3 linked regions of the Rhodobacter capsulatus SB 1003 genome follow. The protein of the gene in region 2 interacts with the protein of the main gene of each other region in a pairwise test. Links are inferred from orthologs where the notes say so. Each region holds a gene or a part of one and is shown on either strand. Other genes may lie near its edges.

Region 1 (4,836 bases), 800 kb from region 2 along the record:
AGCCAGATTGCAAAACCCTGTTGATAAGCTTTCGATCTCGTTTCAGATCAACGGCTTGCGTGGTTGATACCGAAGGGGACGGATTGGGGGCGTTCCGTTTTGTTCTTGTGGGTTGCGGCACTTCCTCACATCTGCCCTCTCGGCCTTCCCACATGCGGAGAGTCTCCTTTCGTTCCTTGACAAACGCGCCCCTTCCCGGGGAGGAAATCTTGCGCCCCCCTTTCTCCCCAGGCGTCGCCCTCCGGTTTTCCCAACGGTGGTCCACATGCTGGCCCCCCTTGTTCTGGCCTCTTCCTCCGAAATCCGCGCGCAGCTTCTGCGTTCTGCCGGGCTTTCGGTGACGATCTCCCCCGCCCGCATCGATGAAGAGGCGATCCGCCAGGCGCTTGATCTCGAGGGCGCCAAGCCCCGCGATGTCGCCGATCAGCTGGCCGAGGCGAAAGCGATGAAGCAATCCGCCCGCCATCCCGGCGCGCTGGTTTTCGGCGCAGATCAAGTGCTTGAATTGCAAGGCGAAATCTTCGCAAAACCCGAAAGCCCGGATCAGGCGAGGGCGCAGCTACGGGCGCTCTCGGGGCGGACGCATCGGCTTTTGTCCGCGCTCGTCGTGGTGCAGGACGGCCGTCCGCTCTGGCGTCATCTGGCCGAAGTGCGCCTGACCATGCATCCGCTCTCCGAGACCTTCATCGCCGATTATACCGCCCGCAACTGGGAGTCGATCCGCCACGCCGTCGGCTGCTACAAGCTTGAAGAGGAAGGCGTGCGCTTGTTTTCCGCCGTCGAGGGCGATTACTTTGCCGTTCTGGGCCTGCCCCTGATCGAGGTTCTGAACTGGCTGCGCGCCCGAGGAGATCTGACGACATGACCCGCATTCCCCTGGCTGGGGTGATCGGCCATCCGATCCATCATTCCCGCTCGCCCGCGCTGCATGGGCACTGGCTGAAAACCTATGGAATCCGCGGCCATTACATCCCGATGGACGTGGCCGAGGGCGATCTGGAAGCCGTGCTGCGGACGCTTCCCAAAGCCGGGTTCGTCGGCTGCAACATCACCATTCCGCACAAGGAAACCGCGCTGGCCCTGGCCGATGTGGTTTCCGACCGCGCCGCCCGGATCGGCGCGGCCAACACGCTGGTTTTCGATGAAACCGGCCGCATTCACGCCGACAACACCGATGGTATCGGCTTTCTCGCCAATCTGATCGAGGGCGCCCCGGGCTGGCAGGCCAAGGCTGGCCCCGCCGCCGTCATCGGCGCAGGCGGTGCCGCCCGCGCCATCGTCGTCGCCCTGCTCGAGGCCGGTTGCCCGGGGATCCGCATTTCCAACCGCACCCGCACCCGGGCCGAGGTGCTTTGCGCCGAATTCGGCCCCCGCGTCGTGGTTCAGGATTGGGAGAAGGTCGGGATGATCTTCGACGGCGCCGCAACCGTGGTCAACACCTCTTCGCTCGGCATGGCCGGCAAGGCCGCCTTCGACCTGACGCTGGATGCGCTTTCCCCGACCGCGGTCGTCACCGACTGCGTCTACACCCCCCTGCGCACCGATTTCCTGACCGCCGCCGCCGCCCGCGGCTGTGTCACCGTCGACGGCCTTGGCATGCTCCTGCATCAGGCCGTCCCCGGCTTTGAACGCTGGTTCGGCCGCCGCCCCGAGGTCACCCCGGAATTGCGCGCCGTGGTTCTGGCGGCATGAAAGGCCCGTTCCGTCTCGGTCTGACCGGCTCGATCGGCATGGGAAAATCGACGACGGCGCGGCTTTTCGCCGAAGAAGGCATTCCGGTCTGGGATGCCGACGCCACCGTGCATGCGCTTTACGCCAAGGGCGGCGCCGCGGTCGCGCCCCTGTCCGCGATCTTCCCCGACGCGATCCGCGATGGCGCGGTGGATCGCGACCGACTGAAGACCCTGCTGCAAGCCGACAAACAGGCTCTGTTCCGGCTGGAATCGGTGGTTCACCCGCTGGTGCAGGCCGCGCGGCAGGCCTTCTTGCTGGCGCATGAAACGGCGGATCTGATCCTTCTCGACATTCCGCTGCTTTATGAAACCGGCGCCGACAGGGATTGCGACGCCGTGCTTGTCGTCACCGCCGCGCCCGATGTGCAACGCGCCCGCGTCCTTGCCCGCGGCCAGATGACCGAAACCCAGCTGGAGATGATCCTGGCCCGCCAGCTGCCCGACGCGGAAAAGCGCCGTCGCGCCGATCATGTGATCGAGACCTTGACCCTTGAACAGACCCGCGCCGAAGTGCGAAAGCTGATCGCAACCCTGCGGAGCCGCCATGCGTGAGATCGTCCTTGATACCGAAACCACCGGATTTGAACCCTCCGAAGGGCATCGCATCGTCGAAATCGGCGCCGTCGAGCTGATGAACCACGTCCCCACCGGGCGGACCTATCATCAATACATCAACCCCGAACGCGCGATGCCGCAGGAAGCCTTTGCCGTGCACGGGCTTGGCGATGATTTTCTGCGCGACAAGCCGAAATTCGGGGCAATCGCCCAGGATTTCCTCGATTTCATCGGCGATGACTCGAAGCTGGTGATCCACAACGCCGCCTTTGACATGAAATTCCTGAATGCCGAACTGGGCTGGGTGCAAAAACCGCTGCTCCCCATGGATCGGGCGCTGGATACGCTGGCGATGGCGCGGCGAAAATTTCCCGGCTCGCCCGCGACGCTCGATGCGCTGTGCCGTCGTTTCGGCATCGACAATTCGGCCCGGACCCTGCACGGCGCCCTGCTCGATTCCGAGATTCTGGCCGAAGTCTATCTGGAACTGATCGGCGGCAGGCAGCCCGGTTTCGGGCTGAATATCGACCCTGTTCAGGCCAAATCCGCGGTTTCCAGCACCGAATGGCGGCCCCGCCCGCGTCCGGTTCCCCTGCCCCCGCGCCTCACCGAGGCCGAGGCCGAAGCCCATGCCGCCTTTGTCGCGAAACTGGGCGAGGGTGCGATCTGGAAGCGGCGCAGCTGACACATAAATTTCACAAAACGCAGCCTTGCGGCAATTTTCCCATTCCATCCCCGCCCCGCAGCCATTAGATGCATCGCGTTCGCAGTTTAGGGCGTTCGCAGTTTTGGGGAGGGAGCCCATGCTGGACTTCGCTACGATGCGCGCTTCTCTGGCCGAGGCCTATGATCTGGCGCCCTCGCTGACGCTGGCCGAGGAGATGGCCGAGGTTCACGCCCGCATGGGGCGGGTGATCCCCCTGCCCGATTTCGCCCGCCACGCGCCCTATATCCGCGCGATCAACCGGCTCAAGCGCGAAAAGAACGCGGTGATCCTGGCGCATAACTACATGACGCCGGAGATTTACCATGGCGTTGCCGATGTCGTGGGTGACAGCCTGCAGCTGGCGATCGAGGCGACCAAGGTCGAGGCCGAGACGATCGTGCAATGCGGCGTGCATTTCATGGCGGAAACGTCAAAGATCCTGAACCCGGCCAAGCGCGTCCTGATCCCGGATGCGCAGGCGGGCTGTTCGCTGGCCGAAAGCATCACGCCCGAGGGGATCGCGCAGATGCGGGCGCAATATCCCGGGGCGCCGGTGGTCAGCTATGTCAACACCACGGCGGCGGTCAAGGCAGCCTCGGACATCTGCTGCACCTCGGCCAATGCGGCGCAGATCGTCGCAGCCCTGCCCGAACCCACGATCATCATGACGCCCGACCAGTATCTGGCGCAGAATGTGGCGAAAGCCGTGCCGCAGAAAAACGTCGTCTGGTGGGCGGGCTCCTGCATCGTGCATGAACAATACACGCCGCAAGATCTGCGCGATTTCCGCAGCTATCACCCCGGCACGAAGATCATCGCCCATCCGGAATGCCCCCCCGATGTGGTGGCCGAGGCGGATTTCTCCGGCTCGACCGCGGGGATGATCGATTTCGTCACGCGCGAAAAACCGGCGCAGGTGATGCTGGTCACCGAATGTTCGATGGCCTCGAACATCGCCGATGCCCTGCCCTCGGTCGAATTTCTGGGGCCCTGCAACATGTGCCCCTACATGAAGATGATCACGCTGGAAAAGATCCTGTGGTCGCTGCATGCGGGCACCGAAGAGGTCACCGTGGATCCCGCCATCGCGGGCAAGGCGCGTTTGGCGGTCGAGCGCATGATCGACCTGTCGCGAAAGCTGGCCCGGTGACCGAGTCCGTGATCGAGACGCCGCGCGTCGTCATTGTCGGCGCGGGGCTGGGGGCGCTTTACGCGGCGCTGAAACTGGCGCCGCATCCGGTTCTGGTGATCTCGCCCGAAACCTTGGGCGAAGGCGCTTCCTCGGCCTGGGCGCAGGGCGGTGTGGCTGCCGCGATGGCGCCGCCCGACAGCGCCGAGGATCACGCGAAGGACACCGAAACCGCGGGCGCGGGCACGGTCGATGCGGCCATCGCCCGGCTGGTGACACAGGAAGCCCGGGACCGCATTCTTGACCTGACCGCGCTTGGGGCGCCTTTCGACCGCGATGCGCAGGGCGATTACGTGATGTCGCGCGAGGCCGCCCATTCCCGCCCCCGTGTCGTGCGGGTCAAGGGCGATCAGGCGGGCTACGAGATCATGCAGACGCTGATTTCCGCCGTGCGGGCCTGCCCCTCCGTTCAGGTGATCGAGGGCGTGATCGCGACGCGGCTCGAGGTCGAAAACGGTGCTGTCACCGGGCTTTGGGTCGAATCCGCCGCCGCCTCGACCGGCCGTGTGCTGATCCGAACCCCTGCGGTGCTGCTGGCGGGCGGCGGCTCGGGCGGGCTTTTTGCCGTCACGACGAACCCGCCGCGCATCCGCGGTCAGGTCATCGGCATGGCCGCCCGGGCGGGCGCGCAGATCGCCGATGCGGAATTCGTG
Region 2 (10,938 bases):
ATCTCGGCGCCGACCTCGCGCGGGGTCGAGCCCCTGGTCTCGACCACCAGCACCCGGACAAAGGGCCCCCTCGCCGCCGCCTGCGCAAGTCCTTGCAGATCAAGGCTCATGCCCGGCCCTCGGCGCGGCGGACGGCGGCCAGAACCGCTTCGGGCGTGGCGGGGGCCTGCAGATCGGGCCAATGCGGACCGCAGGCGGCGCAGGCGTCATGCAGCGCAAGGAAAGCCGAAATCCCCAAAAGGAAGGGCGGCTCGCCCACGGCCTTCGAGCGAAAGATCGTCTCCTCGCGGTTCGGCTGGTCCCACAGCGCGACGTTGAAGATGCGCGGGCGGTCGGAAAAGGCCGGGATCTTGTAGGTCGAGGGCGCGTGCGTCATCAGCCGCCCGCAGTGATCCCAGACCAGTTCCTCGGTGGTCAGCCAGCCCGCGCCCTGCACATAGGCGCCCTCGATCTGGCCGATATCCAGCGCCGGGTTCAGGCTGGCCCCGGCATCATGCAGGATATCGGTGCGCAGGATACGGTTTTCGCCGGTCAGCCGGTCGATCACCACCTCGGTGATCGCGGCGCCATAGGCGAAATACAAAAACGGCCGCCCCTGACCGCGCAGCCGGTCCCAGGACAGCTTGGGCGTCGCATAAAACCCTGTCGCGGAAAGGGAAATCCGCGCCATATAGGCCGCCGCGACGATCTCGGCAAAGCGCCAGGACTTGCCCGACGCCTGCACCTGACCGGCGTCGAAGATCACGTCCCGCGCGGCACAGCCCTCGCGCGCGGCGACAAAACCGGCCAGCCGCCCGCGCAGCGTCTCGCAGGCGTCCTTCACCGCCATCCCGTTCATGTCGGCCCCCGAAGAGGCCGCGGTGGCCGAGGTGTTGGGCACTTTCGAAGTATCGGTCGCGGTGATGCGCACCTGCACCGGGTCAATCCCCAGCACCGCCGCCGCGACCTGCACCATCTTCGCATGCAGCCCCTGACCCATCTCGGTGCCGCCATGGTTGAGCGCCACCGAACCGTCGGTATAGATCTGCACCAGCGCGCCCGCCTGATTGAGATGGGTCAGCGTGAAGGAGATCCCGAACTTCACCGGTGAAAGCGCAATGCCCCGCGCCAAGGTTCGATTTGTGCTATTCCATGCGGCAATTTCGGCCCTGCGCGTCGTGAAATTCGCAGATTTCTGCAAGCGCGTGACCAGCTCGCCCAGCACGCAATCCGCCACCTCCTGACCGTAATGCGTGGTCTGCGTCTTCTTGGTGGCAATAGGCTCGGGGGGGCTCGGGGGGGCAGACAGCCCCCTCTCCGGCGGGTCATAAAAATTCAACGCCCGCAATTCGGCCGGATCCCGGCCCATCCCCCGCGCCAGATGCTCGATCGCGCGTTCCATTCCCAACGCGCCCTGCGGGCCGCCAAAGCCGCGAAAGGCGGTGTTCGATTGCGTGTTCGTCCGCAACCGGTGGCTTTCGATGCGCAGGGCGGGGACGAAATAGCTGCCATCGGCATGCAGCATGGCGCGGTCGCAGACCGGCAAGCTCAGATCCGCCGACCAGCCGCAGCGCGCCAGATGCACGAAATCCGCCCCCAGCAGCTTGCCCGAAGCATCGGCGCCGATCCGGTAGCGGATGCGGAAATCATGCCGCTTGCCGGTGATCACCATGTCATCGTCGCGGTCGTAGCGCATCTTGCAGGGCCGCCCGGTCGCCCGCGCCGCCACCGCGCAGGCAATGGCCAGATGATTGCCCTGACTTTCCTTGCCGCCAAAGCCGCCGCCCATCCGCCGCATCTCGACCCGCACATCGTGAAAGGCCAGACCCAAAGCATGGGCGACCTTGTGCTGGATCTCGGAGGGATGCTGGCTGGAACAATGGATCACCACGCCGCCCTCGGCCGGTAGCGCCAAAGCCGCCTGACCCTCCAGGTAAAAATGCTCCTGCCCGCCGATTTCGAAGCAGCCTTCGGCCAGATGCGCGGCGCCCGCCAGGGCGGTTTCGACATCGCCGCGCGCCCAGATCACCGGCCCGCCCTCGAACCGGCTGTCGGCGGCAAGCGCCTGATCCAGCGTCAGAATGGCCGGGCGCGGCGCATAGGTGATGCGCGCCTTCCGGGCCGCGATCCGCGCCGCGCGATGGCTGGTGGCGGCGACCAGAAAGATCGGCTGGCCGACGAAATGCACCTCGCCCGTGGCCAGAACGGGCTCCGGGCTGGGCGCGGGCGAAGCGTCGTTGTCATGCGGCAGGTCGGCCGCGGTGAAGACCGCGATCACGCCCGGGCTTTCCCGCACCGGCTCCAGATCCAGCCCGGTGATCGCGGCCGAGGCCTCGGTCGACAGGCCAAAGGCCAGATGCAGCGTGTTGGCGGGGCAGGGCAGGTCGTCCAGATACCGCGCCTGCCCGGTCACATGTGCCCGCGCCGAGTCATGCGGCAGCGGTTTGCCGACGCTCATGGCATCACCTCCAGCACCGCGACGGCCTCGCCGGAAAGCTCACGCACATAGCGCAGGGCCATCGCCTGCGCCGCATTCATCCGGTAAGCGGCCGAGGCGCGCATGTCGGACAGCGGCGTGAAATCCTGCGCGAGCAGCGGCAGCGCGGCGGCAATCGTGTCTTCGCGGAAATCCTGCCCGATCAGCGCCGCTTCGAAGGCGGCGGCGCGTTTCGGCACCCCGGCCATGCCGCCAAAGGCGATCCGCGCAGTTTCAATTTTCGAACCTTTCAGGGTCAGATTGAGGCATCCGCAGACCGCGGAAATGTCCTGATCGAACCTTTTCGACAATTTGTAGCAGCGCAGCCCCGGTGCCGATTTCGGCAGGGTGACGCTTTCGACGAATTCGCCCGGACGCCGGTCCTGCTTGCGATACTCGAGGAAGAAATCCTCCAGCGGCATCCTGCGGCGCTCCTGACCGCGGCGCAGGGTCAGGCTTGCTCCCATCGCGATCAGCGCCGGCGGCCCGTCTCCGATGGGCGAGCCATTGGCGATATTGCCGCCGATTGTCGCCACCTGCCGCACCTGTTCCGAGGCGAAGCGGCGCAAGAGACCGGCCAAAGCCGGATGCGGCCCCTCGGCGAAGGCGCGCAGGGCCGCGATGGTGACCCCGGCGCCGATCCCGTATCCGTCCGGGGTTTCCCGGATCTGCGCCAAGTCCTTGCAATGGCTCAGAAACGCCACCTCGGGCAGGTCGCGCAGCGCTTTCGTCACCCAGAGGCTGACATCGGTGCCCCCTGCGATCAGCGTGGCTTCGGGATGGGCAAGATACCAATCGGCCAGCGCATCGCTGGTTTCGGGCAGGAAGGCGGGGGCCGTCTGTCCCCGCACCCCCGAGGATAGTTGCGCCAAGGTGAAAGCGGCATCGGCTTGCAGCCAATCGGCGGGCGGTTCCCCGGCCGCGGCTTCGGCTGCACGCAGGATCGGCGCGTAGCCGGTGCAGCGGCAGAGGTTGCCCGCCAGAAGGTCGTCGTAATCCTTGCGGTCCCGGTCATGCGCCGCGGCCATCGAAACGATGAAGCCCGGGGTGCAAAAGCCGCATTGGCTGCCGTGATGGTCGATCATCGCCTGTTGCACCGGATGCAGGCGGCCATCGGGCGCCGCGATCCCTTCGATGGTGCGCAGCGCCTTGCCTGCGATCTGCGGCAGCATCATCAGGCAGGCATTGACCGCGCGGCTGCCCGCCGCGTCGCGGATCATCACCGTGCAGGCGCCGCAATCGCCCTCGTTGCAGCCCTCCTTGGTGCCGGTCAGCCCCTCGGCGCGCAGCCAGTCCAGCAGGCTTTGGGTCGGATCCTCGATCCGCACCCGCCGGGTTTCTCCATTGAGAAGAAACGCAATTTCCATGGCGTCTTCCGCCGCGATACCGGTTTCCGGCCTCCCCCGCCCGATGCGGCGTAGAGCGGGGGGCTCTCCCTGATCCAGCTTTGCGCAAGGCTTTGGCGCTGGCAAGGATTTCGGCCCGCGGCCGCGTGAAAATGCACCGCATGGTCAATTATTGGGCGGCTTGCCCCGCCCCGTTGCTGCCCGTAGTCTGCGGCAATGAGTGATCCCCGATTCATCCACCTGCGCGTGCACACCGAATATTCGCTGCTTGAGGGCGCGGTTCCGGTGAAGAAGCTGATCAAGCTCTGCGACGCGATGAACATGCCCGCCATCGCCGTGACCGACACCAATGCGATGTTCGCGGCGCTGGAATTTTCCGTTCTGGCGCAAGGGGCTGGGTTGCAACCGATCGTCGGCTGCCAGGTTTCGGTCGCCTATGAGGTCGCGGCCCCCGGCGAGAAGCCGCGCCTGCCCGCGCCGGTCGTGCTGCTTGCCCAGAACGAGGCGGGCTACATGAATCTGATGAAGCTTTCCTCCTGCCTTTACGTCGACAAGGGCGGGCAGCTGCCGCAGGTGACGCTTGAGGATCTGGAGGCCCATGCCGAGGGGCTGATCTGCTTGAGCGGCGGGGCCGAGGGGCCGGTGGGCAAGCTTTTGCAGCACTCTCAGGCGGGCAAGGCGCGGCTGTTGATGGAGCGGCTGGCGGCCTGTTACCCGACCCGGCTTTACGTCGAGCTGCAGCGCCATCCGGGCGAGGGCGGGCAGCTGACCGAGGGCGAGCGGATGACCGAGCGGCCCTTTGTCGAAATGGCCTATGACCTCGGCCTGCCGCTGGTGGCGACGAATGACGTCTACTTTCCAAAATCCGACATGTACGAGGCGCATGATGCGATGATCTGCATCGCCGAGGGCGCCTATGTCGATCAGATCGAGCCGCGCCGCCGCCTGACGCCGCAGCATTATCTCAAGACCGAGGCCGAGATGGCGGCCTTGTTTGCCGATCTGCCCGAGGCGCTTGAAAACACGGTTGAAATCGCCAAGCGCTGCGCCTTTGCCGCGTTCAAGCGCAAGCCGATCCTGCCGCGGTTCGCCGATGACGAGGTGGAGGAACTCCGCCGTCAGGCCTGGGAGGGACTGCGCGCAAGGCTGGCCGTGATACCGCATGCGGTGCCGGTTGCCGAATACGAAGAAAGATTGAAATTCGAACTTGGCATCATCGAACAGATGGGCTTTCCCGGCTACTTCCTGATCGTGGCCGACTTCATCAAATGGGGCAAGTCGCAGGGGATTCCGGTCGGTCCGGGGCGGGGGTCCGGGGCGGGGTCGCTGGTGGCTTACGCGCTGACGATCACCGACCTTGACCCGTTGCGCTACAGCTTGCTGTTCGAGCGCTTTCTGAACCCCGAGCGGGTCTCGATGCCCGACTTCGACATCGACTTCTGCATGGATCGCCGCGAGGAGGTGATCAAATATGTGCAGGGCAAATATGGCCGCGACAAGGTCGGGCAGATCATCACCTTCGGTGCGCTTTTGTCCAAGGCCGCGGTCCGCGACGTCGGCCGGGTCTTGCAGATGTCTTACGGACATGTCGACAAATTGTCGAAAATGATCCCGGTCGAGGGGGTGAAGCCGGTCTCGATCGAAAAGGCGCTGGCGGACGAGCCGCGCCTGCGCGAGGCGGCGAAATCCGAAGAGGTGGTGGCGCGGCTTCTGAACTATGCCCAGGCGATCGAGGGGCTGTTGCGCAACGCCTCGACCCACGCGGCGGGGGTGGTGATCGGCGACCGGCCGCTCGATGCGCTGGTGCCGCTTTATCAGGACCCGCGCTCGGACATGCCCGCGACCCAGTTCAACATGAAATGGGTCGAACAGGCGGGGCTGGTGAAGTTCGACTTTCTGGGGCTGAAGACGCTGACGGTGATTCAGAACGCCGTCAACCTGATCCTCAAATCCGGCCGCCCGCTGCATGTAAACCCTTTGGGCGAAACGCTTTATACGCCCGCCGAGGGGGCCGCGAACGAGATCAACCTGATCCCGATCGACGATGCCAAGACCTATGAACTTTACGCGGCGGCCAAAACGGTCGCGGTGTTCCAGGTCGAATCCACCGGCATGATGGATGCGCTGCGGCGGATGAAACCGACCTGCATCGAGGATATCGTGGCGCTGGTGGCGCTCTATCGTCCCGGCCCGATGGAGAACATTCCGACCTATTGCGAGGTGAAACACGGGCTGCGGCCGCTGGAATCGCTGCATCCGACCATCGACCCGATCCTGAAGGAAACGCAGGGCATCATCGTCTATCAGGAACAGGTGATGCAGATCGCGCAGGTCATGGCGGGCTACAGCCTTGGCGGCGCCGACCTTTTGCGCCGGGCGATGGGGAAGAAAATCGCCGAGGAAATGGCAAAGGAGCGTCCGAAATTCATCGAGGGCGCCAAGGCCACGCACAACATCGACGCGAAAAAGGCGGGTGAAGTCTTTGACCTGCTGGAGAAATTCGCGAACTACGGCTTCAACAAGTCGCACGCCGCCGCCTATGCGATCGTGTCCTATCAGACCGCCTGGCTGAAGGCGAACCACCCCGTCGAATTCATGGCCGGGGTGATGAACTGCGATATCCATCTGACCGACAAGCTGGCGATCTACACCGCCGAGGCGCGGCGGGGGCTGGGGATCGAGGTGGTGCCACCCTGCGTGAACCGCTCGCTCGCCACCTTTGACGTCGTGGATCAGAAGCTGATCTATGCGCTCGGCGCCTTGAAGAATGTCGGCGTCGAGGCCATGCGGCTGATCGAAAAAGCCCGCGAGGACAAGCCCTTCCGCGATCTGGTCGAGTTCGCGCGGCGCTGCGATCTGAAACGGATCGGCAAGCGGCCCTTGGAGATGCTGGCGCGGGCCGGGGCTTTCGACAAGCTTGATCCGAACCGCAAACGCGTGTTCGAAAGCCTCGAATCGCTGATGGCCTGGTCGGCGGCGGTGGCCGAGGCGAAATCCTCGGCGCAGGTGTCGCTGTTTGGCGAGGCGGGCGACGATCTGCCGCCGCCGCGGCTGGCCGATACCGACGACTGGCTGCCGGGCGAACGTCTGGCCGAAGAGCACAAGGCCATCGGCTTTTATCTTTCGGGCCATCCGCTTGATGACTATCTGCCTGCTTTGAAACGCAAAAAGGTGCTGACCCTGGCCGATGTCACGGCCAAGGCGCTGGGGCAGGGGCCTTTCATCGGCAAGATCGCGGGCCAGGTCGCGGCGCGGTCGGAACGCAAATCGGCCAAGGGCAACCGCTTTGCCTTCGTGTCGCTTTCGGACCCCACCGGCCCTTACGAGGTCACGGTTTTTTCCGACACGCTCGAAGCCTGCCGCGCGCATCTGGAGCCGGGGCAGGCGGTGGTGCTGACGGTCAAGGTCGATGTCGAGGGCGAGACGGTGAAGATGCTGTGCCAGACCGCGGCGCCGATCGACACCGTGGCGAGCGACGCCGGGGCCGGATCGGGGCTGCTGATCCATCTGGAAACGCCCGAGGCGGTCTCCTCGGTGGCTGCACTTTTCGAACGTATTGCCGCGGAAGGACGGGTGAAATCGCGCGGACAAGTGACCTTTTCCGTCTTTGACCCGGAAAAGCGCCGTCGCTATCAGATCACCGCCGGACGTGAGCTGCCGGTGAACCCGCAGGTCAAGGGCGCTTTGCGCAGCCTGCGCGGCGTGGTGCAGGTGGAGGAAGTCTGAGCCCGCCTACCAATGCGGCGGCTTTTGATCGGCCAGGGGAATCGCCCCGCCTGCGGCAAATTCGCGCTCGGCCTCGCGCTCGACCAGCATGCCCAAAAGCCGCGACATCCGCTCGATGTCGCGCCCCTGCGCCGCCAGAACGTCGCTCAGCTCGTCCACGGTCTTGCGCAGATGCGCCAGTTCTTCCTCGGCGCGCTCGATCCTGTCGCTCATTTGCCCTCTCGTGCTTGCCGGGGTGGCCCCCATCCGCTACACCCTCGCCCGAGAAACGATCGGGTGCAAGACCATGTCCAGCGAGAAGAAACCGCGCCGTCCGAAGGCCGAGACGCCCAAGGGGTTCCGCGACTATTTCGGCGCCGAGGTGACCGAGAGGGCCGCGATGCTGTCGACCATCGCCGAGGTTTACCGCGCGCATGGCTTCGATCCGCTGGAAACCTCGGCCGTGGAAACGGTCGAGGCTCTGGGCAAGTTCCTGCCCGATGTCGACCGCCCGAACGAAGGCGTCTTTGCCTGGCAGGACGAGGGCGGCGATTGGCTGGCTTTGCGCTATGACATGACGGCGCCCCTGGCCCGCGTCGCGGCGCAGTTCCGCAACGACCTGCCCAGCCCCTATCGGCGCTACACGATGGGCCCGGTCTGGCGGAATGAGAAGCCCGGCCCGGGGCGGTTTCGTCAATTCTATCAATGCGATGCGGATACGGTGGGGGCGGCCTCGGTTGCCGCCGATGCCGAGATCTGCGGCATGCTTTCTGACGCTTTGGAAGCGGTGGGCATCGATCGCGGCGATTACGTCGTGCGGGTCAACAACCGCAAGGTGCTGAACGGCGTGATGGAAGTGGCGGGGGTGCTGGACCCCTCCGACCCGGATCGCTTCGCCGAGGAACGCGGCATCGTGCTGCGCGCTATCGACAAGTTCGACAAGTTCGGCGAGGCGGGCGTGCGCGCGCTGATGGGCAAGGGGCGGCTGGACGAGTCGGGCGATTTCACCAAGGGCGCGGGGCTTTCGGACGCGCAGGCCGATGTGGTGATGGGCTTCATGGAGGCCAAGCGCGACACCGGCGCCGCGACGGCCGCGCGTCTGCGCGAGCTGGTTTCGGGTTCGGCGCTGGGCGCGGCAGGCGTTGATGAGCTTGAATTCATTGCGCAAATTCTGGACGGTCAAGGCTATGGCCCGGACCGTATCGTGATCGACCCCTCGGTCGTGCGCGGGCTTGGCTATTACACCGGGCCGGTGTTCGAGGCTGAACTGACCTTTGAAATCCTGGATGAAAAGGGCCGCAAGCGCAGCTTCGGCTCGGTCGCGGGGGGCGGGCGGTACGACGATCTGGTGAAGCGCTTCACCGGGCAGGAAGTGCCCGCGACCGGCGTTTCGATCGGCGTCGACCGGCTTCTGGCCGCTTTGCGCGCCAAGGGACGGATCGGCGGCGCGGCGCAGGGCCCGGTTGTCGTGACCGTGATGGACCGCGACCGGATGGGCGACTATCTCGCCATGGCCGCGACGCTGCGCCGGGCGGGCATCCGCGCCGAGGTCTATCTGGGCAACCCGAAAAACTTCGGCAACCAGCTCAAATATGCCGACAAGCGCGAAAGCCCGGTGGCGATCATCCAGGGCGCCGACGAGGCTGCCCGCGGCGTCGTGCAGATCAAGGACCTGATCCTGGGCGCGAAGATCGCGGCTTCCGCCAGTGTTGAAGAATGGAAAGCGCAACCGGCTCAATTCGAGATTCCGACCGGGGAAATGGTTGCAAAAGTGCAAGAGGTTCTTGCGCGCTACGGGGTGAAGTGATGGCATCCAAGGCCGAGGCGCGATCCATCGGGCAACGGCTTCTGGCCGCTTTCGAAGCCGCCGGGGCCGTCGAAGTCACCCCCGACATCCTGCAACCGGCCGAGGCGCTGCTTGACCTTTATGGCGAGGATATCCGCGCCCGCGCCTATGTCACCGCAGACCCCCTGCGCGGCGAGATGATGGCGCGTCCCGATTTCACCGTGCCCGTGGTGCAGGCCCACATGGCCGAGGGGGCGGAACCCGCCCGTTACGCCTATATGGGCGAGGTCTTTCGCAAGCAGGATCATCGCGGCAGTGCCCGCGTGGCCGAATATTTTCAGGCGGGCTATGAAATCTTTGACCGCGAAGACCCCGAAGCCGCCGATGCCGAGGTTTTCGCGCTTTTCGCCAAGCTGCTGAAACCGCTCGACCTTTCTGCGACCATTGGCGATATCGGCCTGTTGCGCGCGGCGGTCGAGGGGCTCGACACCCTGCCTGCGCGCAAGGCCGCGCTCGCCCGGCACATCTGGCGCCCGAAGCGCTTTCATCGGCTGATGGAGCGCTATGCCGGGCTGGTGCCGGTGCCCGAAAGCCGCGCCGAGTTGCTTTCGGGCGCGACCTCTGACGCGCCCTGGATCGGCCTGCGCGCGCCCGAGGAAATGGCCGCCCGCATCGCGGTGCTGCAGGCCGATGCCGAGACCGCGCCGATTGCCGCCGAGGATGTGGCGCGGCTTGATGCGCTTTTCGCGCTGCGCTGCACCGCCGACCGGGCGCCGGCGCAGTTGAACGACCTTGGCATCGCCGCGCTGGCCCCGGCGATTGCGCGGCTCGAACGGCGGCTGGCGGCGCTTGACGCGCGCGGCATCGACCTGACGGCGCTTGCCTTCGAGGCGAGCCACGGCCGGACCACGATGGAATATTACGACGGCTTCGTCTTCAGCTTCGAGACCGCCGATCCGGGCTTTCCGCCCATCGCCTCGGGCGGGCGCTATGACGCGCTGACCCGGGTTCTGGGCGGCGGGCGCGAGATCCCGGCGGTGGGCGGCGTGATCCGCCCGGGCCTTGTCGCAGACCTCGGGGGGCTGGCATGAGCGCGATCAAACTGGGCGTGCCCTCCAAGGGGCGGCTGATGGAGCAATGCTTCGACTGGTTCGCGGCGCGCGGTCTCACGCTCAAACGGACCGGGTCGGACCGCGAATATGCGGGCGCGGTCGAAGGCGCGGAAGCTGTTGAACTTGTTCTGCTTTCGGCGGGCGAAATCCCGCGCGAGCTGGCCGCGGGGCGCATCCATCTGGGCGTCACCGGTTCGGACCTCGTGCGCGAGAAACTGGCCGATTGGGAAACCCAGGTCGCCGATCTGGCGCCGATGGGCTTTGGTCATGCCGATCTGATCATCGCCGTGCCCGCCTGTTGGGCCGATGTCGACACGCTCGAAGACCTTGATGCGGTGGCGCATGCCTTCCGCGCCGCGCATGGTCAGCGGCTGCGGATCGCGACGAAATATCATCGCCTGCTGCGCGAGTTTCTGGCGCGCGAGGGGGTGGCGGACTGGCAATCGGTCGACAGTCAGGGCGCGACCGAGGGGACGGTGAAGAACCTCACCGCCGAGGCCGTGGCCGATATCACCTCTTCGGGGGAAACGCTGC
Region 3 (9,746 bases), 550 kb from region 2 along the record:
CCCCGCTTTTCCGCTAAACGCCGCCATCCGCCGGATTCGGCGGAGACTCCACGGGCCCTGCTGGACGACATCCCGGCTTGCGCCATCACCCTTTGCACAGGAGACCCCGATGTCGATCACCGTCGAGACCAAAACCCGTCTGATGAAAGAATTTGCCACCAAGGAAGGCGACACCGGCTCGCCGGAAGTTCAGGTGGCGATCCTCAGCTCGCGCATCGCCACGCTGACCGAGCACTTCAAGGCCCACAAGAAAGACAACCATTCGCGTCGGGGCCTGCTGATGATGGTGGCCCAGCGCCGCAAGCTGCTCGACTATCTGAAGAAAAAGGACGTGGCCCGCTACCAGTCGCTGATCGAGCGTCTCGGCCTGCGCCGCTGATCCCTTTCGGGTTTCGGAAAACGGAACGCCTGCCCCCCGGGGCAGGCGTTTTGCTTTTGGGGGGTGCCCTTGTCTGCTGCGCCGCCCGCGGGGGCGCTGCCGCCGCACCCCCGAGGTATTTGCGGCAAGATGAAAGGGGCCGGTTCGGGGGGGCTCAGTCCGCCCAGCCCGAGATCGATTTCACCTCGCAGAATTCCTCGATGCCCCAGCGGCCGCCCTCGCGGGCGCGGCCCGAGGCGCGGACGCCCCCGAAAGGCGCCCCGGCGCCGCGGCTTTGGCCGTTCATCTCGACCATGCCCGAGCGCAGCAGCCGTGCCAGCCGGTTGCGCCGGGCGCTGTCTTGCGACTGCACGTAATTGGTCAGGCCATAGGGCGTGGCATTGGCGATGGCGACGGCCTCTTCCTCGGTGTCGAAGGGCATGATCGAAAGCACCGGGCCGAAGATTTCCTCGCGCATCACGGTCATTTCGGGCGTGACATCGGCAAAGACCGTCGGGCGGATGAAGAAGCCCTTGTTCAGCCCCTCGGGGCGGCCAAGGCCGCCCGCGACCAGACGGGCGCCTTCCTTGATCCCGGTTTCGATCAGGGACTGGATCTTGTCGAATTGCGCCGCGTTCACCACCGGGCCGATGTGGCGGCCGGGGGCCTGCGCCGGGGCGACCTTGATCGCGGCGGCGACCTCGGCGGCGATCTGCACGGCGCGGTCGTAAAGCGGGCGTTCGACCAGCATCCGCGTCGGCGCGTTGCAGCTTTGGCCGGAGTTGTTCATGCAATGCCGCACGCCGCGGGCGATGGCGGTGTCGTCGGCATCGGCAAAGACCAGATTCGCCCCCTTGCCGCCCAGTTCCAGACAGACCCGTTTCAGCGTCGCTGCAGCGGCTTGACTGATCGCCTTGCCCGCCCGGGTCGAGCCGGTGAAGGAGATCATTTCCACATCCGGATGCGTCGAAAGCTGCGTGCCCACGCCCGCGCCGTCGCCGTTCACCAGGTTGAAGACGCCCGCGGGCACCCCCGCCGCGTGCACGAATTCCGCAAAGAGCAGCGAGGAGAGCGGCGCCTCTTCCGATGGTTTCAGAACCATCGTGCAACCGGCGAGCAGCGCCGGAACGACCTTCAGCGTCACCTGATTCATCGGCCAGTTCCAGGGCGTGATCAGACCGACGACGCCGACGGGCTCATAGGCGATCATCGCCCCCGGCGTGCCGTCGCCGAGCGGATGCAGCCATTCGAAGTCTTTCGCCGCCCGGATGAAATTCGAAATGTGCCAGATGCCTGCGCCCACCTGGCTGTCGCGGGCGAAATCGATCGGTGCGCCCATCTCGAGGCTCATCGCCTGCGCCATCTCCTCGGCGCGGGATTGATAGATCGCCAGCAGGCGTTCGACCGTCGCCAGACGCGCGGCGGGCGGCGTCGCGGCCCAGCCGGGCCCCGCGCGCAGGGCGGCGGCCACCGCCGCATCCGTATCCGCCCGGTCGCCGAGCGAGATCACCGCGCAGGGCTCTTCGGTGGAGGGGTCGATCACGGCATGGTCGCGCGGCTGATGCGGGCCGACCCATGTCCCGTCGATGTAGAAGTGGCGTTTCTCGATCATGGCAGTCTCCCTTGTCCGGGCCAGCGTGACAGGGGCGGGGCGGCGTGACAAGCCACCTGCCGGAAAATTTGATCAAATTATTTCCGGCAGGTGGTAACCAAATCTTACCAGTCATGCAGTTTCGGCATCGCGGCATTGCCCAATCCCCGGATTGTGCAAATGCAGCATCAGGCGCAGGTTATCGGTAACGGCGGGATGGTCCTGCCGGTTCCGAAAGACGAAAAGATGCCCCTCGCTTCTGCGCTGTCCCAGCCCCGCCCGCTTGCCCTGCTTGATGTCCTTGCCCGCGCCGTGGCGCAGCTGCGTCAGGCCCGGGCGCAACACCGTGCCTATGTCGCGCTGATGGCCGAATTCGACCGCATGACCGATGCCGACTGGTTCGACCTTGGCCTGTCGCGCCACAATGCCCGCGATCTGGCCCGCCATACCGTCTACGGGCGTTAAGCCCCCGGCCAAGGGGCCGAAAAGCAAAAGCCCCCGCGGTTGCGGGGGCTTTGCCGTTTCCGTGATACGATCAGCCCTCGGGCTGTTCGTCCTTGGCCTTGGTTTCCGGCGGCAGTTCCGCGCCGGTCTCCTGATCGACCATCTTCATGCCAAGGCGCACCTTGCCGCGATCGTCGAAGCCCAGCAGCTTGACCCAGACTTCCTGACCTTCCTTCAGCGCCTCGTTCGGGTGGTTCAGACGCTTGCCCGCGATTTGCGAGACATGGACCAGACCGTCGCGCTTGCCGAAGAAGTTCACGAAGGCGCCGAAATCGACCAGCTTCACCACCTTGCCGCGGTAGATCTTGCCCTCTTCCGGCTCGGCCACGATCGAATAGATCATGTCATAGGCCTTCTTGATGGCTTCGGCATTGGCCGAGGCGATCTTGATCACGCCGTCGTCGTTGATGTCGACCTTGGCGCCCGAGACCTCGACGATCTCGCGGATCACCTTGCCGCCCGAGCCGATCACTTCGCGGATCTTGTCGGTCGGGATCTGCATCGTCTCGATCCGCGGCGCATGGGCCGAGAATTCCTGACGACCGGCCGAGAGGGCCTTCGACATCTCGCCCAGGATGTGCATCCGGCCGTCTTTCGCCTGCGCCAGCGCCTGCTGCATGATCTCGGGGGTGATGCCCGCGACCTTGATGTCCATCTGCAGCGAGGTGATGCCGTTTTCGGTCCCCGCCACCTTGAAGTCCATGTCGCCCAGGTGGTCTTCGTCACCGAGGATGTCGGTCAGAACCGCCCAGCGGCCGTCACTTTCCAGGATCAGACCCATGGCCACACCGGCCACCGGGGCTTTCAGCGGCACACCGGCGTCCATCATCGAGAGCGAGCCGCCGCAGACCGACGCCATCGAGGACGAGCCGTTCGATTCGGTGATCTCGGAGACGACGCGGATCGTGTAGGGGAAGTCGGTCGGCGCCGGAAGCACCGCCTGCAGCGCGCGCCAGGCCAGCTTGCCGTGGCCGATCTCGCGGCGGCCGGGGCTGCCGACGCGACCCACTTCGCCGACCGAATAGGGCGGGAAGTTGTAATGCAGCAGGAAGTTGGAGCGGAAGTTGCCGTTCAGCGCGTCGATGATCTGTTCGTCATCGCCGGTGCCGAGCGTGGTCACGACCAGACCCTGGGTTTCGCCGCGGGTGAACAGCGCCGAGCCATGGGTGCGCGGCAGGATGCCGACTTCCGCCACGATCGGACGGACGGTCTTGTTGTCGCGGCCGTCGATGCGGGCGCCACCGTTGATGATGTCGCCGCGCAGGATGCCCGATTCCAGCGCCTTGATCGCCGAGCCGAGGTTGATGTCGGCCAGATCTTCTTCCGAAAGCTTCGACTTGATCAGATCGACCGTGGCCGAGATCGCGTTCGAGCGTTCCTGCTTGTCGCGCAGCGCGAAGGCGGCGCGCATTTCGGCCTCGCCCGCGGCTTTCACCCGGTCGAGCAGCGCCGAGTAATCCGGCGGATCGAAATGGAAGGGCTCTTTCGCGGCATCTTCGGCCAGCGCGATGATCAGATCGATCACCGGCTGCATCTGTTCGTGGCCGAACTTGACCGCGCCGAGCATCTCGTCTTCGGTCAGCTCATAGGCTTCGGATTCGACCATCATCACGGCGTCTTTCGTGCCCGCGATGACCAGATCCAGACGCTGCTCGGGGTTGTCGCGCAGCTTGGTCATGTCGTCCATGGCCGGGTTCAGCACATAGGCGCCATGGGCAAAGCCCACGCGCGCGGCGCCGATCGGGCCCATGAAGGGCACGCCCGAGATCGTCAGCGCGGCCGAGGCGGCGATCATCGCGACGATGTCGGGATCGTTCACCAGATCGCAGGACAGAACGGTGGCCATCACCAGCACTTCGTTCTTGAAGCCCGGGACGAAGAGCGGACGGCAGGGACGGTCGATCAGACGCGAGACCAGCGTTTCCTTTTCCGAAGGACGCGCCTCGCGTTTGAAGAACCCGCCGGGGATCTTGCCGGCGGCGTAGTATTTTTCCTGATAATGCACGGTCAGCGGGAAGAAATCCTGCCCCGGCTTCGCCTCTTTGGCGAAGGTGACGTTGGCCATGACCGAGGTTTCGCCCAGAGTGGCGATGACCGAGCCGTCGGCCTGACGGGCAACCTTGCCCGTTTCCAGCGTCAGCGTTTCGCCGCCCCACTGGATCGATTTTTTCGTAACGTTGAACATCAGCGTTTCCTGTCTGGGAGCACGCATGGGACCTTCCCATGTCTCCCGGCATATGGCGGCCCCATTGCCGCCGCCCCCCAATCCTTCGCATGCGCCCGGGGGGATTGGGCTCACGTCGCAGATTGTGCGCCCTTACAGGAAAAACGCGCTTTTGGGAAGCAGGAGTTGCGGCGCCGCCCGCGGGGCTGCGTCGAATTGGACCGCGGGAACTGTGCGCAGATCGCCGGCACCCGCTTGACGGCCCCGCACAAGATATGTAGTGACGCGGCAGGCACAGGAGTTTAGCTCAGTTGGTAGAGCATCGGTCTCCAAAACCGAGGGTCGTGGGTTCGAGTCCCCCAACTCCTGCCATCCTTCACTTGCTGAAATCGGATCACGCCGCAGGCTGCGGGTTCGTTTCGGTGTCGGGCGGAACCGCGCAACGCGCTTGAATTCTGCCGCATCTGCGCGTATCCCGGCGCCGTCGCATGAGAGGAAGCAGCATGGCAAACCCGATCCAGTTCCTGAGCCAGGTGCGCTCGGAAGTTGGCAAGATCACCTGGCCGACCCGGCGCGAGGTCGTTTTGACCACCGTCATGGTGCTGACCATGGCGATGGTGGCGGCGATCTTCTTTTCCCTCGTGGATTGGGTGATCAACCTCGGGATCAAGGCAATGTTCATCTGAGGCCATCGAAGCCCTTGAAATACGGGGCGGGCAAGGCTAAACGGGCACGACACTCAAGAACCGGCGTGCATCGATTCGAATGATGCGCGCCGTTCTTTGTTGAGTGAGCAACGGCAAGACCGTTGATCAGACAAAATTTTCGGCGCTCGCCGCCGGGGGGAAAGAGGCAGGTTGATGGCGAAGCGGTGGTATTCGGTTTCCGTTCTCTCGAACTTCGAGAAGAAGGTGGCCGAGCAGATCAAACAGGCCGTGATCGACAAGGGCCTGGGGGACGAGATCGAGGAAGTTCTGGTTCCCACCGAAGAAGTGATCGAGATCCGCCGCGGCAAGAAGGTCACGTCGGAGCGGCGTTTCATGCCCGGCTACGTGCTGGTGCGCATGGACATGACCGACCGCGGCTATCACGCGATCACCTCGATCAACCGCGTCACCGGCTTCCTGGGTCCGCAGGGCAAGCCGACGCCGATGCGGGACAGCGAGGTGAACACGATCCTGAACCGTCAGGGCCCGACCGGCGAAGTCGTCGCGCCGCGCAACCTGATTCGCTTCGAGATCGGCGAGAATGTTTCCGTGACCGACGGCCCGTTCGAGGGCTTCTCGGGCATGGTCGAGGAAGTGGACGACGCCGCGGGCCGCCTCAAGGTCACGGTGTCGATCTTTGGTCGGCCGACGCCGGTCGAGCTGGAATTCACTCAGGTGTCGAAAACCGCCTGAGGGGATGCGTGGGAGGCGGGCGACCGCCTGACCACTAAACTTCGCCCCATGGTGGGGCGGCAGTGAAAAGGAGAGGGCCACATGGCCAAGAAAGTCATCGGGCAGCTGAAGCTGCAAGTGAAGGCGGGGAAAGCCACTCCCTCCCCGCCGATCGGTCCGGCGCTGGGTCAGCGCGGGATCAACATCATGGAATTCTGCAAGGCGTTCAACGCCCGCACGCAGGAACTGGAGCCGGAATCGCCGGTTCCGTGCATCATCACCTATTACGCCGACAAGAGCTTCACCTTTGAAACGAAGACCGCTCCGGCTTCGTTCATGCTGAAGAAAGCGGCCGGCCTGAAGCCGGTGGGCAAGCGCAACCGTCCGAAAGGGTCGGTCAAGCCGGGCCATGTCGTCGCGGGCACCGTGACCGCCGCGCAGGTGAAGGCGATTGCCGAAGCCAAGATGAAAGACCTGAACGCCAACGACATTCAGGGCGCCATCAACATCATCCTCGGCTCGGCGAAGTCCGTCGGCATCGACGTGAAGGGGTAAGCCATGGCCAAGATCGGTAAACGTTCGGCCGCTGCGCGGACCGCTTTCGAAGGCAAGGCCAACCTTTCGGTTGAAGAGGCCGTCAAGCTGATCAAGTCGGCGGCTTCGGCCAAGTTCGACGAAACGCTTGAAATCGCGATGAACCTGGGCGTCGACCCGCGTCACGCCGACCAGATGGTCCGCGGCGTGGTGCAGCTGCCGCACGGCACGGGCAAGACCGTCCGCGTCGCCGTTTTCGCGCGCGGCGCCAAGGCTGACGAGGCGAAAGCCGCCGGGGCCGACATCGTCGGTGCGGAAGACCTGATGGAAACCATCCAGCAGGGCAAGATCGATTTCGATCGCTGCATCGCCACCCCGGACATGATGCCGCTCGTCGGCCGTCTGGGGAAAATCCTCGGGCCGCGCAACCTGATGCCGAACCCGAAAGTCGGCACCGTGACGATGGACGTGAAAACGGCGATCGAAGCGGCCAAGGGCGGCGAAGTGCAGTTCAAGGTCGAAAAGGCCGGCGTGATCCACGGCGGCATCGGCAAGGTCTCGTTCGCCGAGGACAAGCTGGCGGACAACGTCCGTGCCTTTGTCGACGCGGTGTCGAAAGCCAAACCGGCGGGCGCCAAGGGCACCTATCTGAAAAAGGTGTCGCTGTCCTCGACCATGGGTCCGGGCGTGACGGTCGATCTGACCTCGGCCGCGGCCCGCTGAGAATTTGCCGGGAAACCGGCGAATGACGGGGCTTGCAAAAGCCCCGTCCTGTCCGAGACGGAGGGTGGGGGTCTCCCCCGTAAGTCCTTCCCGAGATGGGGAACGAGAATTTCCGGGGCTGCTGCCTCGGGCGATCTCTCGGGAACCGATCGGACCCGACCTGCGGGCATGCGCCCGTAGGAAACAGAGCCGGGGGGAAACCCCCACACTTGGAGTGTAACCGTGGATAGAGCCCAAAAAGAGAAAGTGGTCGAGGAACTCGGCCAGATCTTCGAAAGCTCTGGCGTCGTGGTGGTTGCCCGCTACGAAGGCATGACGGTTGCTCAGATGCAGGACCTGCGCGCGAAAATGCGTGACGTGGGTGGGTCCGTGCGCGTTGCCAAGAACACGCTCGCCAAGATCGCCCTGGAAGGCAAGCCCTGCGAAAGCATGGCCAAACTTCTGACGGGGATGACCGTTCTTGCCTATTCCGAGGACCCGGTGGCTGCGGCCAAGGTCGCGGAAGCCTATGCCAAGACGAACGACAAGTTCGACATTCTTGGCGGGGCCATGGGCAAGGACGCTCTGGACAAGGCCGGTGTCAAAGCCGTCGCCGCCATGCCGTCGCGCGAAGAGCTCATCGCTCAGATCGCGTCGTGCATCGGGGCGCCTGCTTCGAACATCGCCGGTGCCATTGGCGCGCCTGCTTCGAACATCGCGGGCATCCTCAAGACTCTTGAGGAGCGGGAAGCCGCCTGACGCAACATCTTGCCTTCGTCGGGAGACCTCGACGTCGGATCAACCCTATATCAGAATGGAACGGAAAAATGGCCGATCTTAAAGCCCTTGCCGAGCAAATCGTCAACCTGACGCTGCTGCAGGCCCAAGAACTGAAAACCATCCTCAAGGACGAGTATGGCATCGAACCGGCCGCCGGTGGCGCCGTCGTCATGGCTGGCCCGGCTGCTGGCCCGGCTGAAGCCGCGGAAGAAAAAACCGAGTTCGACGTCGTCCTCGTCGACGCCGGTGCGAACAAGATCAACGTGATCAAAGAAGTCCGCGCCATCACCGGCCTGGGCCTGAAAGAAGCCAAAGACCTCGTCGAGGCCGGCGGCAAAGTCAAAGAAGCTGCGGCGAAAGCCGAAGCCGAAGACATCAAGAAAAAGCTCGAAGCGGCTGGCGCCAAGGTCGAGCTCAAGTAATCGGGCAGGGTGCTGTTGCATCCGACCAGATGACTTCAGGCTGGGTTCGGGGTTTCCCCGAGCCCAGCCATGCCCGTCTCGGCAAGGGGTTTTGCGAAACCCTTTCCCAAGGCAGGGTCGGTTCGGGAGCCTTCCGGTGGGACGGAAGGCAGGTATGGAACCGCCTCCCATTCGCAAGCGGCGTGCATCGGGCCCCGACGATGCACACCCGCGAAGAGACGAAAGGTCACGACGAGCATGGCTCAAGCTTACGTTGGTCAGAAGCGTATCCGCCGCTACTACGGCAAAATCCGCGAAGTTCTGGAAATGCCGAACCTCATCGAGGTTCAGAAGGCCTCCTACGACCTGTTCCTGCGCTCGGGCGATGCCGATCGGCCGCTGGACGGCGAGGGCATTCAGGGCGTCTTCCAGTCGGTCTTCCCGATCAAGGACTTCAATGACAACGCGATCCTCGAATTCGTGAAATACGAGCTCGAAAAGCCGAAATACGACGTCGACGAATGCATGAGCCGCGACCTGACCTATTCGGCGCCGCTCAAGGTGACGCTGCGTCTGATCGTGTTCGATGTCGATGAAACCACCGGGGCGCGGTCGGTCAAGGACATCAAGGAACAGGACGTCTACATGGGCGACATGCCCCTGATGACGCCGAACGGGACCTTCATCGTCAACGGCACCGAACGCGTGATCGTGTCGCAGATGCACCGCTCGCCCGGTGTGTTCTTCGACCATGACCGCGGCAAGACCCATTCCTCGGGCAAGCTTCTGTTCGCCTGCCGGATCATTCCCTATCGCGGCTCGTGGCTGGATTTCGAATTCGACGCCAAGGATCTGGTGTTCGCGCGCATCGACCGTCGCCGCAAGCTGCCGGTGACGACGCTGCTTTATGCGCTCGGCCTCGATCAGGAAGGCATCATGGATGCCTATTACAACACCGTCACCTTCCGCGCCGAGGGCAAACGCGGCTGGGTGTCGAAATTCTTCCCCGAGCGGGTGCGCGGCACCCGTCCGACCTATGACCTGATCGACGCCGCTTCGGGCGAAGTGATCCTGAAGGCGGGCGAAAAGGTCACGCCGCGGATGGTGAAGAAATGGCTTGATGAAGCCAAGGTGACCGAACTGCTCTTGCCGTTCGACCACATCCTCGGCCGCTACTGCGCCAAGGACATCATCAACGAGCGCACCGGCTACATCTACATCGAAGCGGGCGACGAGCTGACGGCGGAATACGACCGTGACGGCCAACTGGTCGGCGGTTCGGTGAAGACGCTTCTGGACAACGGCATCACCGAGATCCCCTGTCTCGACATCG

Evidence for each region.
Region 1: the proteins of dnaE (region 2) and dnaQ interact in binary tests that used the Escherichia coli proteins (3 or more experiments, as listed by UniProt). The link is inferred for Rhodobacter capsulatus SB 1003 from one-to-one orthologs.
Region 3: the proteins of dnaE (region 2) and rplL interact in binary tests that used the Escherichia coli proteins (3 or more experiments, as listed by UniProt). The link is inferred for Rhodobacter capsulatus SB 1003 from one-to-one orthologs.

What each region holds. Positions count from the first base shown.
Region 1 is NC_014034.1:76,719-81,554, forward strand. Bases 1,126-4,125 are described here. They hold dnaQ (DNA polymerase III subunit epsilon), read left to right. Parts: upstream 1,126-2,277; coding sequence 2,278-2,973; downstream 2,974-4,125. Other genes in these bases: RCAP_RS00340 (shikimate dehydrogenase), read left to right, coding at 1,126-1,692; coaE (dephospho-CoA kinase), read left to right, coding at 1,689-2,285; nadA (quinolinate synthase NadA), read left to right, coding at 3,092-4,125. In the rest of the region: RCAP_RS19465 (hypothetical protein), read left to right, coding at 1-67; RCAP_RS00335 (Maf family protein), read left to right, coding at 266-865; more of RCAP_RS00340, read left to right, coding at 862-1,125; more of nadA, read left to right, coding at 4,126-4,144; RCAP_RS00360 (L-aspartate oxidase), read left to right, coding at 4,141-4,836. UniProt on the Escherichia coli protein: DNA polymerase III is a complex, multichain enzyme responsible for most of the replicative synthesis in bacteria. The epsilon subunit contain the editing function and is a proofreading 3'-5' exonuclease.
Region 2 is NC_014034.1:869,228-880,165, forward strand. What follows is about bases 3,704-7,727. They hold dnaE (DNA polymerase III subunit alpha), read left to right. Parts: upstream 3,704-4,017; coding sequence 4,018-7,527; downstream 7,528-7,727. Other genes in these bases: xdhA (xanthine dehydrogenase small subunit), read right to left, coding at 3,704-3,822; RCAP_RS03980 (SlyX family protein), read right to left, coding at 7,534-7,727. Also shown: xanthine dehydrogenase accessory protein XdhC, read right to left, coding at 1-110; xdhB (xanthine dehydrogenase molybdopterin binding subunit), read right to left, coding at 107-2,437; more of xdhA, read right to left, coding at 2,434-3,703; more of RCAP_RS03980, read right to left, coding at 7,728-7,740; hisS (histidine--tRNA ligase), read left to right, coding at 7,814-9,313; RCAP_RS03990 (ATP phosphoribosyltransferase regulatory subunit), read left to right, coding at 9,313-10,383; hisG (ATP phosphoribosyltransferase), read left to right, coding at 10,380-10,938. UniProt on the Escherichia coli protein: DNA polymerase III is a complex, multichain enzyme responsible for most of the replicative synthesis in bacteria. This DNA polymerase also exhibits 3' to 5' exonuclease activity. The alpha chain is the DNA polymerase catalytic subunit.
Region 3 is NC_014034.1:317,994-327,739, forward strand. The notes cover bases 6,915-9,746. They hold rplL (50S ribosomal protein L7/L12), read left to right. Parts: upstream 6,915-8,059; coding sequence 8,060-8,434; downstream 8,435-9,746. Other genes in these bases: rplA (50S ribosomal protein L1), read left to right, coding at 6,915-7,253; rplJ (50S ribosomal protein L10), read left to right, coding at 7,476-7,991; rpoB (DNA-directed RNA polymerase subunit beta), read left to right, coding at 8,672-9,746. Also shown: rpsO (30S ribosomal protein S15), read left to right, coding at 110-379; RCAP_RS01450 (aldehyde dehydrogenase family protein), read right to left, coding at 534-1,970; RCAP_RS01455 (hypothetical protein), read left to right, coding at 2,196-2,414; pnp (polyribonucleotide nucleotidyltransferase), read right to left, coding at 2,485-4,638; preprotein translocase subunit SecE, read left to right, coding at 5,121-5,303; transcription termination/antitermination protein NusG, read left to right, coding at 5,478-6,017; rplK (50S ribosomal protein L11), read left to right, coding at 6,099-6,551; more of rplA, read left to right, coding at 6,555-6,914. UniProt on the Escherichia coli protein: The binding site for several of the GTPase factors involved in protein synthesis (IF-2, EF-Tu, EF-G and RF3). Is thus essential for accurate translation.